3 regions of the Paenibacillus sp. FSL L8-0340 genome follow, and region 2 is predicted to be linked to each of the others. Evidence: predicted binding sites of a transcription regulator. Region 2 holds the regulator's gene; each other region holds the start of a gene.

Region 1 (4,697 bases), 1.4 Mb from region 2:
TAACAATGAAGGGTGGGATAACACAATGGAGATTCACAGCGATAGCTACAAGGTGGCTGCACTTGCCGATCAGGAAGATGCCGTGGAGGTGATCCGCCAGGCAGAAGCAGCAATTGCCCAAATCACAGGCAACAAAGCTGTTACCCTGATCGCTTATGAGAAGACGGAGGCAACCGGCGTAAATTGAAATGATATACTGGGATAAGCAGTTCATATCAGATGTGGAAAATAATAGATTCACATGGTAAAATTCATTTGTGAAACTCTTCACAGGAAGATTATTGCCATGACCTTACAGGGCACTTCCAAGAGGAGTGCCTTTTGTATTTTGCTTACCTAAACTGGGCTTGGGGGGCAGATGTGAACATCACTATTCATAATGTAGAACAAGTGTACCGGAATAACAGCCATGCACTGTATCCGGTTCATTTGGAGCTTCACGAAGGGGTTTACGGTTTGCTGGGACCAAACGGAGCGGGCAAGTCCACCTTGATGAATATTCTGACCATGGCCAAAAAGCCGACAAGCGGAACTGTCTACTGCAACGGTGTGGATATCAACACAATCCAAAACGAGTATAAAAGCAAGATCGGCTATTTACCGCAAACCTTTGGACTGTTCCCGGCCTTGTCAGGCCGAGAGTTTCTGATGTATGTTGCCGCTCTAAAAGGATTATCCAAGAGGCATGCAGCGGGCAGAATACAAGAACTGTTAAGTGCGCTTAACTTAAATGAGGTCGGTGACCAGCATATCGCCAGCTACTCCGGCGGGATGAGGCAGCGGATCGGCATTGCCCAGGCTTTGCTTAACAATCCCAAGTTCCTGCTGCTGGATGAACCCTCGGTGGGACTCGATCCCGACGAACGGGTGAATTTGAAGAATCTCATTACCAAGGCCGCGCAAGAAGCAACCGTGATCTACTCCACCCATATTGTGTCCGATATTGAAGCACTGGCTGGAAGCATTATTATCATGAAGCAAGGCAGAATTCTGGCGGCTGGAGCCGTGAACCAATTAACAGAACTTGTAGAAGGCCTGGTATGGAAGATGAACGTGGATTACAGCGGGCTTGCTACCCTTCAAGACAAATACATATGCAGCAGCAATAGATCAAACGACGGAATTGAGGTCCGTGTCCTTTCGTCAACACCGCCAAACGCCTGGGCCGAGCCGGTCTATCCCACCCTTGAGGATGTCTACCTCTATCTCATCCACCAGGATAAGATCAAAGGGGAATCACCAGCATGACAAGAACCGCCTCCGCCTTAAATCTTCTGTCTATATCTCTCGTCCTGGTGAAGGAACGCATAAGAAGAGCAAGCTTTCTGTGGACAATCGTCGTGTTTGCGTGTTGTACTTATTATTACTTTCCGGCAAGTGATACTACCGGCAGCCAAACCACCGTTATTAAAAACAGTCTCCTTGACGGGCACTACAGAGGGACCTATAACTCCGTATGGATGGGTCTGCTGGTGGTGTTGTTTTTTAACTGTCTGCTGCTTTTTGGGGGCATCTTCCTGATCCGAAACTCCATCGGAAGAGATGTTACGCTGCAACTGGAGATGTACTATACTACCTCTCCCCTAAATGTGCATCAATATGCGGAATCTAAACGTTTGGCGAACTTCCTCTACCTTGCGCTGGTTGCTCTGGCCGTTGAAGTCATGGCTCTGATCATGCAGCTCAGCAGGGGGGAAAGCTATGCGATTGAGCCTCTTTCCTATTTAATGCCTTTTGTACTGCTGATTTTACCCTTTATCTATGTATTATCCAGCGTGACGGTTTGCATGGAGCTACTCCCCCCGCTGCGCAGAAATCTCGGCAATCTGCTGTTGTTTATCCTGTCCTACGCCTATCTCTCTATAGTCTTCACCGGTGCGAACAAAACAGAGATCAACCCGTACTTCGATGTTACCGGTCTGCAGTTTATCGTTAAGAATGTATTCAGCCAGTTCAGGCAGTACTTTGCGCTGACCCGTCCAAATGATCCTTCCGTTTCCTTTTTTGAGACGATCGGCGATTATAACAACACTTTTCAGATTACACCATGACTTGGGAGTTCAAATTTGTAATCAGCAGGCTCGTTATTGTGCTGGTTGCGTTTATATTTATGCATCTGCTCGTTGCCTTAACAAGCTATGAAAGGATCTTCGGAACCTCCCGTCCCCGGGTCAAACCGGCAAAAGCCAAACGCAGCTCAGCCCGGAAACTGGCGAAATCTCTAGTACCGGTGAATCCAGCCTATACGGCCCCGGCTCCAGCACCTTTTAAGGCCCAATTCATCAGCATCATCCCTTACGAGCTGAGGATTGCCTTCAGGGGATCTGAAAAGCTAATGCTGCTGGTGCTCCCTCTGCTTGCTGCCCAGTATTTCCCGTCCTCAGACAGCTTGCATGCGATAGGATTACGGCTGGCCTCCCTAATACCTCTGTTTATTCTGTCAAGCAGCAGATTTCACAAGCAAGAGGCCTATATTTACGCCACTGTAGCCTATAAGAACAAATACTATTTCAGTAAAATAATCATGTACATGCTGCTGCTTGCCTTATTTTTCTCCGGGACCTTATTCAATTTATTCGTATACGCTCAGTACGCCGGTATACTTTCGCTCATTGTGGGAATTACGTTTGTACAAAAAAATATAATCCGCATGCTTTCCGGCAACGGAGCATCAAACAATGTAAACCTCCAAAATATCGTCCACGTTGACCCATTTCCATTCCTCCGCCCACTGCAGCTTGAATTCGCGCGAGTGGGTGTGAATGGAGGTCACAAAGCCGCTCAGCAGCTTGCGCTCAAAAGGATCAAACAGCACAACCGTCACACGGACATGCGCCCGCAGCGACAGAGCCAGCGTACACTCGATCTCTTCCAGCTTCTGTTCATCCAGAATCGGCTTAATCGTGCGCAACGTTTCCCGTTCATCTCTTTTAATCCGGCTCTTATGCTCCGGCAGCATCATCCGGCTGCTCTCCCATAGGCCATTGCCTTTCAGCTTCTTGCCGAGTGTCATTGCCATTCCCCTTCCCGATAGTTAATACTAAACTTATGTTCCGTATAACACGAACGTATGTTTGTATTATATCCGGAGTCCCGCTTTTTAATCAACCAGAAATAAATGACAGAGGGAATTGCCTGTTTTCCAGAAAATAGGTGTATAATATTATATATTATGAATGGAAAGGAGAACTTCATTTGAAAAAGGATGCTTCTTGGCTTCTTATCATCTCTTCTTTATTACTAGTGATGATTCCTGTTGCTAACAGCAATACACTGTCAGATTGGACCAAAGGAATATCGGTTGGAATGTCCCTTGGCCTCATGCTCGTAACGTTAATGCTTGCCTACATAAACCACAAGGGAATTTCGTTTAGTCAATCCCGCTTCGGTAAATGGAAAAACCGGTTGCTCCGTTCCAAATAACGAACAAAAAGGCGCACACAGCCTGCAGCTGTGAAGCGCCTTTTACCATTCTGTGTAAGGATGGACCTCAACTTTAATTGTGGGTATTCCTTATTTGCCGCCGGTAACGGTGGATGTCCCGGAATTTGTGCTATTCTCTGTCGTCGGAGCCAGCTTTACGTCCGTACTGCCCTCTGCTGTACCAGACTCCGCATCCGCAGTCCCCGCAGCTTCTGTACCGATCTCGTCCTCGATCAGCCCTACAGCAGCCCTTGCTTCGTTCAGCTTGGAAATGCCATACAGCATCGCCACATCCGCCTGCTGGTTCATTGCATTGAACTCATCGGCCGTAACGTCGGGAGAAACGGCGCTTTTCGAGGCTTGCTCTTTAATGGAGTACGCACTTTTAAAAGCGATTATTGATTCATTCAGCAGCGTTTGGACCTCTTTAGGCAGGCTTTTGGAAATTTTCACATCCCCCACCTCATCGGCAATTTCCGATGTCGTATCCTGGAATTGATCGACCGCTTTCTCCAGCTCCTTGTCCGAAGCTTTTCCTGTCGAATAAGAGGTTAAAGTAGTGTTGAAATTATCCAGGGAAGACTTGCCCTTTTCATCGAATTGTGACATCTTATCGTAGAAGTTTTGTACGGTCTCCTGCGCTTCTTCTTCTGATGCAGGGGCTGAACTATTATTGCTGCAGGCGCTGAGGATAACCACCACCATAAGTAATCCTGTCAGTAAAGCTTTTCTCATTTTTGAATCCCTCCACTTAACAGAATAATAGCGACTTTTGCAAAGTGCAAATGAAAATATTGTAAAATGCGCCCGAATGAATCATTTTCCTAAAATTAAGCGTATTCATGGTGGGTAAAAGATCTCCGGCCGTGACCGGAAATCTAATGGTATACTATAATCATTTCATCCGGAATAAGAGAGGAAGATCCCTTATGGCTTATTGCACAGCCTGCGGCGCGGAAAACAAGCATGGCGCCAAATTTTGCGGAAAATGCGGAGCACCTGTCGATGGAACGGTTCCAGCGGCACCGCACCAAACGTCAGCTAAAGGAATGTCCGGCTCAGGTCCGGAAGTCAAGCTGTGGGAGGGCAAACCCGCCGGCATTTCCGACCGCTTCAAAGGCCTTATACGCCTTAACACAACTACTTACACGATCACCAGTCAGCGGATTATGGTCAAGACCGGACTTATCGGCAAGGATCTCGAAGAAGTTGAACTGCTGCGGGTAAATGATTTCTCAGTAGCCCAGTCCATTCCGGAACGTCTGCTTGGAATC
Region 2 (4,697 bases):
TATATCCAGCAGCGAAAGAGCATGCAGGAAGATATCCTTGTCCGGTTTTCCTTTGCCAAAGCTGCCTGAGATAACTACATGATCAAAATAGGGGATAAGCTCAGGCACTCCGTCGAGCTTCTCCTGCTGCAGTGACGGGCAACCATTCGTAAGCAGCAGTAGTTTCACCTTACCACGTAGTGCATCAAGCACCTGTAACGTCTCTTCATACATGTACGGCAGGCTACGGCGCTCGGCAGCAAACCTGTCTGCCAGCGTTTCGGCAAGCACCTCATCTTCGACACCGAGGGAGGCCAGACCACGCCGCCACGATTCTTTACGGTATACAGGAGCCAACTGTTGGAGCTTACGGAACTCCGGCTGTTCTCCAGCTGAGAAATTGGACCAAAGTGCTTCATAAGGATTAATCCCGATCATCTTTGTAAAAGGGAACGTCTCATAAGTTTCATAAAGATTCCTGGCTTCCCTGCGAACAGCAACTTCAAGCTCTTTAGGATCAATGGAGTCACCTGCAGCTTCACATGCATTGCGGAAGGCTTCTTCAACACTCCGTTCATCCCAGAGCAATGTATCGTCAAGATCAAATAGTACGGCGGTAATTGGCATTAGATTTCTCCCTCTCCCTACGCTGTTATATCTTCCTACTCGTGTACTACTTCGATGTTATTGGCTTTGCCGAACTCCTCCAGGCGTACACCCATGGCCTCAGTGTTATAGCGGTTAATCAGCTTGGAGAAAATCCACTGTTTGCGCTTGCCCTTATATTTAAGCACGACCACTCCACGGGACAAAGTGATCTTCTCAATATCTCCAGCTTGCAGCCAGCGTTCACGGTTATACTTAATCGTAGACACTCTGTTGCGCTCAACCTTCAGATACGGACGCCGGAAGAATAGAAGTGCCGCCAGCGCAAAGTAAAGAACGACGCCCAGCCAATTGGCAAGGATGCCACTGCCTCTGGCCTCGTCGATCGAGCCTACCACCCAGAACATAATTCCAAGCAGCATTAGAACAACAGGAAATGCAATGTTGCGGCCCTTAAAGATATCACTATTTTTCGCAGCTGATTTTGACGAAGAAGCATAAATGGAATCCTTGCCCTGCTTCTTTCTTTGCTTGTTGATCTGCTGTGTGTTGCGTTGAACCATTCTTTCCCAAGAACGGGCCATGTCAGTTCCCCCTAGTCATCCTGTAATATCTATGAAAAAGACACACTGGACTAATGTTTGAGTCCCTTGTTGCCTTGTTCATGCTCATCATTATCCACGATTTCAATAGTGTCGAGCTGGGCCCGGAAGTTGCTGCGGATGTTGCCCAGATAAATCTCGCGGAGCTTGGCCCGTTCAGCCAATTCCTCTTCACTCAGGCCGCCATTCTTCTGTTTGCGTGCCAGTTCATTGATGCGTGCGACCAATTCGTCAATATTCAATGCTTTCCCCTCCCCTATAAATTCATTCTAACTTTGCCATGAGAAAAAGAGCTTGTCAAGGTCTACCCCCTGAAAGCTCTTTACGTCAGTCTATACTGCTTATGATGAAGTTAATACACAGGCAATGTCAGTATATCTCCGGCCTGAATGTTCCCGTTCTTCAAACCGCTTGTTTTTTTAATTCCTTCTATATATACGACCGTCTTCATTCCCGCTGGTTTGTTCTTAAGGGCGATACTCCAGAGCGTGTCTCCGCGTTCAACTACTACCCGCTTTTCCTGCTTCACTAATGATGCTGAACTCGCAAAAACATTACCAACAACTGTAAATCCCGATACAACAAGCATAAAGACCAGCATTAGCTTCACCAGATACTCTTTCCGGCATAGTCCTATGATCTCCGAAAATAAAGCGGCGGCGGATTGTTTCATTTCATTCATATGATTAGAAGCAGAATGTCCTCTAGTTGAATTAACTTCACCGGCCTCTTCGTAGATGCTGCGGTATGTACTGTATTTTAACATTGTCATCGTCCTCCAAACACTTGTTCTTACTTTCGAAAATAATATAACACGAACATGTGTTTTGATCAATAGATTTTTTAGAACAATTGTTCGCTTTTTTTCCGTATCCATAAATGTGTCAGTTTTCAGCACCGGCATTGCCTTTTCCCGCCATTTTCAAACCGTTATTGGATACTAATATGGTAAAAGGCTACTATTTCCACTATTAATCTCAGATTGTTAGAACTTATGTTTGTACGAACGGAAGTTCTATGTTATAATTTTCCCAAACATACTATATGGGGTTGATTCCGATGTCAAAGATTTCGAGTCGTCAGCTGGCGATCCTGGAATTTATACGTAACGAAGTCCGTAGCAAGGGTTATCCTCCGTCCGTCCGGGAAATCGGTGAAGCTGTAGGCTTGGCCTCAAGCTCCACAGTGCACGGCCATCTGGACCGGCTTGAGAAGAAAGGCCTTATCCGCCGCGACCCTACGAAACCGCGTGCAATTGAGCTGCTCGGCCAGGAAGATTCCGAGAATGTACATCAATTCGTACAGACGGTTACCCGTATTCCTGTCGTAGGTAAGGTCACCGCCGGGGTGCCGATTACCGCAACGGAGAATATCGAAGATTACTTCCCACTACCTTCCCACTATGTGGGAGATAACAAGGTATTTATGCTCTCCGTTCTCGGTGACAGCATGGTGGAAGCAGGTATTATGAATGGTGACTATGTAATCGTCCGCCAGCAGCAGACTGCTGACAACGGCGATATCGTCGTTGCCATGACCGAAGAAGACGAAGCTACAGTCAAGACATTCTACAAAGAACGTGACCACATTCGTCTACAGCCGGAGAATCCGGCTTATGAACCCCTCCGTCTTAACCGCGTTACGATTTTGGGACGAGTTATCGGTCTCTTCCGCGATATCCATTAATATTTTTGTTCATATTTAAGGGCTGCTTCACTTGAAAAAGTGAAGCAGCCCTTTCCCCTTTTCAAATGGTCATTTTACTCATCACGAACATTTGTTCTGTTTATCCCATATAACAATTCCTTCGAACAGCAACAGCACTCCGCACATATTCTGATAGCAAAGGAGTGCTGAATCTATGCCTAATTATCGGATTATTGTTGATTTGTCGCAGCGCATGCTTTATTTGCTTGACAATAACATCGTTACCAGAGGGTTCCCTGTCGGTATTGGCACCATGCTTACCGTTACACCGGCGGGAGAATACACTATCATTAACAAACAGCCTAAGCCTGGCGGACCCTTCGGTGCATTCTGGATGGGTCTATCCAAACCACATTACGGCATTCATGGAACGAATGACCCTTCCTCCATCGGACATATGGTCTCCCATGGCTGTATCCGCATGTACAATGAGGATGTGCTGGCCCTTGCAGCAATCGTGCCTATTGGAACACGGGTTACAATAAGGGATTAACAGCATGGTGATCAGACAAAAGCAAAAACACCCTAAGGATCACAAAAAAATGATCGAGGGTGTTTTTCATTGTGCTTAATATGGGTCCTTCCTGTCTGCCGATTCATACCGGTCGCGTATTTCACGATTTTTAGCATATATGTACAAATCCAAAGCTATTATTCCTCTCCGGGCAAGTTTAACCAACAGTACGAATGCGTAAATACAAGCTACAACCGATATGAGCCACATCAATACGCTAAACACGCCAATTCCATTAAGGAATAAATTTCCTCTATGCACAAACAACTTTCACTCACTCCCCTGTATTCTTGAATATGAAAATACCCCACCATTCTGGCAGGGTACTGTTATTTCGTCACTATACTATTGTTTGGAACAAATTGTATATGATCTTTATTTCTTCAGCTTCAGCTTAGGCTCTATCGGAAAGGCTGGTTTGTTGTGTTTCGGCAGCCTCATCAGAGGAACCATGTCCGGGACCCAGCAAATTCAGCACAATCACACCAATGACGATTAAGGTTATTCCTATTACGCTGCCTGTATTTATTTTTTCTTTCCAGATCAGTACCGAGATAAGAACTGTAGCTACCGCCCCGATTCCAGACCAAATTGCATAGGCCGTATTTAATGGAATAGTCTTCAGTGATAACGACAAAAAGAAGAACGAGCAAATAAAACTAATCAGCATTACGATTACAGGAATAATTTTGGTGAATCCTTGCGATGCTTTGAGCATCGAAGTTCCTACAAGTTCGCTGGCAATGGATATCGCCAAAAACAGATACGGCACTTACTTCTCCTCCTTTACTCCGTCCATCAATTCTTTGTAAATGCGTTCTTTTAACTCCTGATCTGGCGGTGCCAGTCCAAACTTTTCTGCAAACCAGAGTCCGTCGGTCACCAGTCGGGCAATGGTTGCACGAAGTGGATCCACACCGTCATTTTCAAAATTGTGTTGCCATTCAGCATATTTCTCCTGCATGTTTGTCAACAACCCTGGATTCGTAAATAAAGCTGCTGCCAGCACCGAGTTCATGTCACTGCCTTCTCCAAAACCATAAAAAGTAGATTCAATGTACGCCCTGCTCCATTTACCAGCTTCTCGCTGGTCATGCTCTACACGGCTCTGAACATCTTCCGTAAAGTTTCGGGTCAGCTCATCCACCATACCGGAAACCAGTTGTTCCTTGTTAGGAAAGTGATACAGTAAACCGCCTTTGCTCACGTTGGCCGCTTTGGCCACAGCTTCCAGAGTTAAGTGCTCCACCCCTTGATCACGAACAATGGAGGAAGCCGCTTGCAAAATC
Region 3 (4,697 bases), 3.4 Mb from region 2:
TTCCGGGATACTGGTACGAGCGGTAGGCCGGAAGCAAGCTTGCTCTTTCAAGCTGGAGAAGCATAAGCAAGAGCACCTGGATGGGTGCTCTTTGTGTTTTTAGAGCAGAAGCCTCCACTGAAAAAACTACCTGCTGGCGAAACGCCTTTCTATGCGTGTGATCAGAAAATGTGTACTGTAAATTGTCCTTATCGTTCTCGCTGAAACGAATCTCGTCCTTGTAAGGGCGACGCAGTTGTTTCTACTTGGTGCAATTCACGCCGCTCCTTGCTCTTCAGTCGTGCAGTTTGCGCCTGTTTAGCTGTGAGCGCCGGTACCGCCGCAGTGCCCCCGTCCATTTCCGGAAGTTGCTTCCAGTAGCGTTTGGGCATCAGGGAGGAACGCAGCCGGTCGTTGCGGCGCTCCTGAATACCGATGGCAGTATAGAACTTCTTCCATAGGCGGCGATAGGCCTCCTCAGCCGCATCCGGCTCCGGGGGTATCCATTCCTGCAGTGGAATAATGGCCTCTTGCCCGGGCTGATGGATCAGTGCCATGCTATGGGTCTTGTCATAGATCATGAAGCTTTCGCCCTGAAACCGGTCGCAGAAATGCTCCTGAATGACAGGGAGCACGTAGTTGCGGGGTTCAATCACCGCTGCCATGACCGGACCGTAAACGGAAAACCGCACAAAGCCGAGAAAGAGATGCCCTTCCCGCCGCAGATGCTGTACCGCCTTCTGCAAGGCGTTCACGGTATCATCGGCAAGCATGTCCATAACTTTGCGGCCATGCGTGAAGCCGAGATACAGAAAGTTCAGCAGCAGCAGTTCCTTGTCTGGCGTACATGTCCAGAATCCTAAACGGACAAGCTCTTCGGCCTCAGGACAGATGCGCAGAGGTATGGAGCGCAGCACCCGGCCTGCTTTGGCGTTGTCGGTCTCAATCCATTTGGATTCCAGCAGCATGCCTTGCCCTTCACCCTCCGAATGTATGGTGAGCGGAGTTTCTTTCCATTGGTAGCTCTCGAACACGCAGCATAGCAGGCCCTCAAAGCTGCCGTCATAGGTATAGGCCAGAGCGGCCGTCTTGAACATCAGGAGGATTCTCCTTTCCTCAGTTCTGCCGCTCCCGCTGCAGGCAAGGCTGCCAAATACGTGTCATCGAACAGGGAAAGCTGCTCGTACTGCGGCTGTAGAAACGGGGACAGCTCTTGGCCGGACATGAGTGAACGAAGCAGGGTATGCTCGCCGACTTTTAACCCCTCCAGCATTTTTCCCTTACAGGTAATGAAAAATTGAGCGCGCTTCAGCACGACACCGAGCTTCTTCAGCGCGTAAAAATCCAATGTCCCCGCCCGCCGGGCTTTTACAATCCGCTGAGCACTCCTTACGCCGATGCCCGGTACACGCAACAGCGTTTCGTACGGCACGCGGTTGATTTCGACCGGGAACTGCTCGCGGTGATTGATGGCCCAGCTGCATTTGGGATCAAGCAGCGGATTGAAATTGGGCGCTGCTTCATCCAGCAGCTCCTTGGCCTGAAAGCCATAGAAGCGCAGCAGCCAGTCAGCCTGATAGAGCCGGTGTTCCCGCAGGAGCGGCGGTTTGGTGTCCAGGGAAGGCAGCAGCGAATGCTCTACCACGGGGGTGTAGGCAGAGTAAAAGATACGCTTTAGCCCATACTTCCGGTACAACCCTTCCGTGAGGTTAAGAATCTGGTAATCGGTGTCCGGTGTTGCGCCAACGATCATTTGTGTACTCTGCCCGGCCGGTGCGAAGCGGGGAGCATGGTTGTATTTGACAATGTCTGAAGAATTCTCATTTATCTTCTCTTTAATAAGGGCCATCGGTTTCAGAATGGACTGTTTGCTCTTATCTGGTGCAAGCCGGCCAAGACTCTCCTTAGAGGGCAGTTCGATGTTAACGCTCATGCGGTCGGCGAGCAGGCCGAGTCTGGACAGCAATATATCATCTGCACCGGGAATCGCCTTCACATGGATATAGCCCCCGAAGTGATGGACATTCCGCAGCAGCTCCAGAGCGGCAATCAGCTGCTCGGTTGTATAATCGGGGTTACGCATAATGCCGGAGCTGAGAAACAGGCCTTCTATGTAATTGCGGCGGTAGAACTGCATGGTGAGGTCTGCGATTTCCTCCGGTGTAAATGCAGCCCGGCGTGTCTGGTTCGATTTGCGGTTGATACAATAGGCGCAATCATAAACACAGCTGTTCGTCATGAGCACCTTCAACAGTGAAATGCAGCGGCCGTCTGCCGCAAAGCTGTGGCAGATGCCCATACTGACGGCATTGCCCATACCTCCGGCCTGACTTTTGCGGTCCGATCCGCTTGAGGTACAGGCCACATCATATTTGGCCGAAGCGGTTAAAATTTCGAGTTTATCCATGATATCCACGTTCATATCCCCCTCACTTGGGAAAAGTATAACCCGAACAAGTGTTCTTGTCAAAATCAAACAAATACATAAAAATACACATATAAGGGTGTCCTTTCGTGTCAGCGCATATGCGTCGCAGCGCCGTGCAACAAAGACGCAGGATTTTGCAAGAAAACGCAATACTATAGTTTTAGCAAGGTTTTGCTTATAAGATTAGTTGTGAAAGGAGGATGCAGCATTGAACGTTATATTTGAAGCCGATTCAGCATTAGACCGGGGTGTCGCCAAAGTAAGTACCCATCCTGCGGAAAAGGAACATTGGGGGAATATTAAAGAGGCTATTCATACTGCAGAGAAAAAGCTTGTAGTGATTAACGCGAAAAATGACCGCCATGTTCAAATCGGGTGGAGTACGGTTGCTGTAATTGAAGCGGAAGACCGCATGTGCAGCGTACGTGTAATTACCGGAGAAAGGTATTTGCTCAATAAACGGTTGAAATATGTCGATGAAAGTCTGGATTCAGCCCTTTTTATGAAAATCAATAATCAAACCATTATCAATACGGGCTATATTAAAGAGTTTTCATCCACTGGCAACGCAAGGATTCAAGTGGTGCTCACGGATCATTCCAGTTACTTTGTCAGCCGCTATTACATTAAACAATTCAGGGGGAGATATCATGATTAGCCAGTTCAAGCATTCTTTTTTTCAAGTATTTACGGTGACATCCTTATGGGTAACGTTACTGTTAACGGTGTTTTATAGGGACCAACCGATCAGTATGGTATACCTGTGGCATGTTGCGGGGATTGCTGCAATATCGGCCGTATTATTTGGAATAATGTACGATGCCCTATGGAATCATTTCACCTTAAAGCCGTTCTGGAATATTCTGATTTCCTCCATTATTACGATAGCGGGCGGAATGCTGATTGTCTGGTTATTTTCACAAGATATGTTTCACGTTATTCTGCCCTGGTGGCCCGGAATGCTGTTATTGTCGGTTGTAATGCACACCATAGCTTTTTATTTCTACGCTAGAATAGACAGCCGAAAAAGAGTGGAAGAGCTGAACAAGATACTGAAATAGGCTGCAGCGGAGCGGGGGCTAAAAGTGTTATTCCCAAGGAATCAGTTACTCCTGGCTCTGCAACCCTAGCCAAAATGTATGCGCATTCCTACTTATGCTATAATAGCATCTAATAGTAGATTAGATTGATGGTTTAGGCTGAGTGGGTTTGCCGATTTGTGAAAATTAGGTCAGGGGTGTTGCAGGGATGAGAGGATATAACATTTGGCGTCCGTTGATGCTGATATTGGTTGCGCTGCTTACGAGAAGTGTGGTTACGAACCTGTGCCTTCTGTTTGGCATGGACAATGATTCGGCGACCAGCGTCGGCATGATCGGCGCGATTATAGCTGCGTTTGTGATGTATAACCGGATGACGAAACAACGGCGTAAAAAATAAAAATCAGGCCGCCGGGGACCTTGTCCCTTGGTGCTTTTCCTAAACACCCGCTCCTGGAGCGGGTGTTTAGGAATGTCTGGTGGATGAACAAGCCGAATATTCACAATATTAAATGATGAAACTTTGCTTTTATAGAAGCTGAGCTTGTATATTAATATTAAGTTGTTGAAATTAGTATAGAGATGACAATAGGGAGAGAATACATTGAGCACACAAAGTTTTGGAGTTCCATTAGAAGGGTTTGCTGAATTCAGCAGAGTCGCCGCCGCAGAAGGTGCAGTGCTGTTAAAGAATGAAGGGCAAGTTCTTCCGCTTCAGGCAAGCGACAACGTTGCCATTTTTGGCAGAACCCAGGTGAATTATTATCGCAGCGGAACCGGTTCGGGCGGCAGTGTCCATGTTTCACATACAACCAACCTGCTGGATGGTCTCCGGAATAAACAGAACATTTCCATTAACCAGCCATTGGCAGCTGTATATGAAACGTGGATTGAGAGCAACCCGTTTGATAATGGCGGCGGGGGCTGGGCTGCAGAGCCGTGGCACCAGAAGGAGATGCCTTTAACCGATGAACTGGTGTCAGAGGCAAGAGCTAAATCCAATAAAGCTATCGTAGTGATCGGACGTACGGCCGGGGAAGACCAGGATAATGCCAACGAGCCGGGAAGCTACCAGTTAAATGATGAAGAAAAAGCGATGTTGAAGCAGGTGACGGCCTATTTTGAGCAAACCGTCGTGGTGCTGAATGTCTCCAATATTATCGATATGAGCTGGTTGAACGATGAAGGTTATGCGCACCCCATCCCTTGTGTGATTTATGCTTGGCAGGGCGGTATGGAGGGCGGCAATG

The links. Region 2 encodes LexA, which represses DNA repair genes until DNA is damaged. Its sites were predicted from a motif close to CGAACATATGTTCG; they were not measured.
Region 1: a site for LexA is predicted at 3,064-3,077, ahead of NST07_RS26050 (YolD-like family protein). Genes of this name have one in related genera too.
Region 3: a site for LexA is predicted at 2,430-2,443, ahead of NST07_RS01125 (putative DNA modification/repair radical SAM protein). Genes of this name have one in related genera too.

Annotation. Positions count from the first base shown of each region.
Region 1 covers NZ_CP151967.1:5,670,995-5,675,691, forward strand. The annotation lists gene NST07_RS26035 (hypothetical protein) at 26-187, shown strand; gene NST07_RS26040 (ATP-binding cassette domain-containing protein) at 361-1,248, shown strand; gene NST07_RS26045 (hypothetical protein) at 1,245-2,051, shown strand; gene NST07_RS26050 (YolD-like family protein) at 2,672-3,013, opposite strand; gene NST07_RS26055 (hypothetical protein) at 3,196-3,423, shown strand; gene NST07_RS26060 (hypothetical protein) at 3,514-4,158, opposite strand; gene NST07_RS26065 (PH domain-containing protein) at 4,353-4,697, shown strand, end outside.
Region 2 covers NZ_CP151967.1:4,238,099-4,242,795, forward strand. The annotation lists gene NST07_RS18955 (HAD family hydrolase) at 1-606, opposite strand, end outside; gene NST07_RS18960 (hypothetical protein) at 642-1,169, opposite strand; gene NST07_RS18965 (DUF896 domain-containing protein) at 1,220-1,429, opposite strand; gene NST07_RS18970 (LysM peptidoglycan-binding domain-containing protein) at 1,540-1,953, opposite strand; gene lexA (transcriptional repressor LexA) at 2,247-2,873, shown strand; gene NST07_RS18980 (L,D-transpeptidase) at 3,049-3,387, shown strand; gene NST07_RS18985 (multidrug efflux SMR transporter) at 3,803-4,180, opposite strand; gene NST07_RS18990 (TetR/AcrR family transcriptional regulator) at 4,181-4,697, opposite strand, start outside.
Region 3 covers NZ_CP151967.1:222,909-227,605, forward strand. The annotation lists partial or broken gene NST07_RS01115 (glucuronyl hydrolase) at 1-26, shown strand, start outside; gene NST07_RS01120 (TIGR03915 family putative DNA repair protein) at 189-1,076, opposite strand; gene NST07_RS01125 (putative DNA modification/repair radical SAM protein) at 1,076-2,386, opposite strand; gene NST07_RS01130 (LytTR family DNA-binding domain-containing protein) at 2,616-3,065, shown strand; gene NST07_RS01135 (hypothetical protein) at 3,058-3,468, shown strand; gene NST07_RS01140 (hypothetical protein) at 3,656-3,847, shown strand; gene NST07_RS01145 (glycoside hydrolase family 3 C-terminal domain-containing protein) at 4,052-4,697, shown strand, end outside.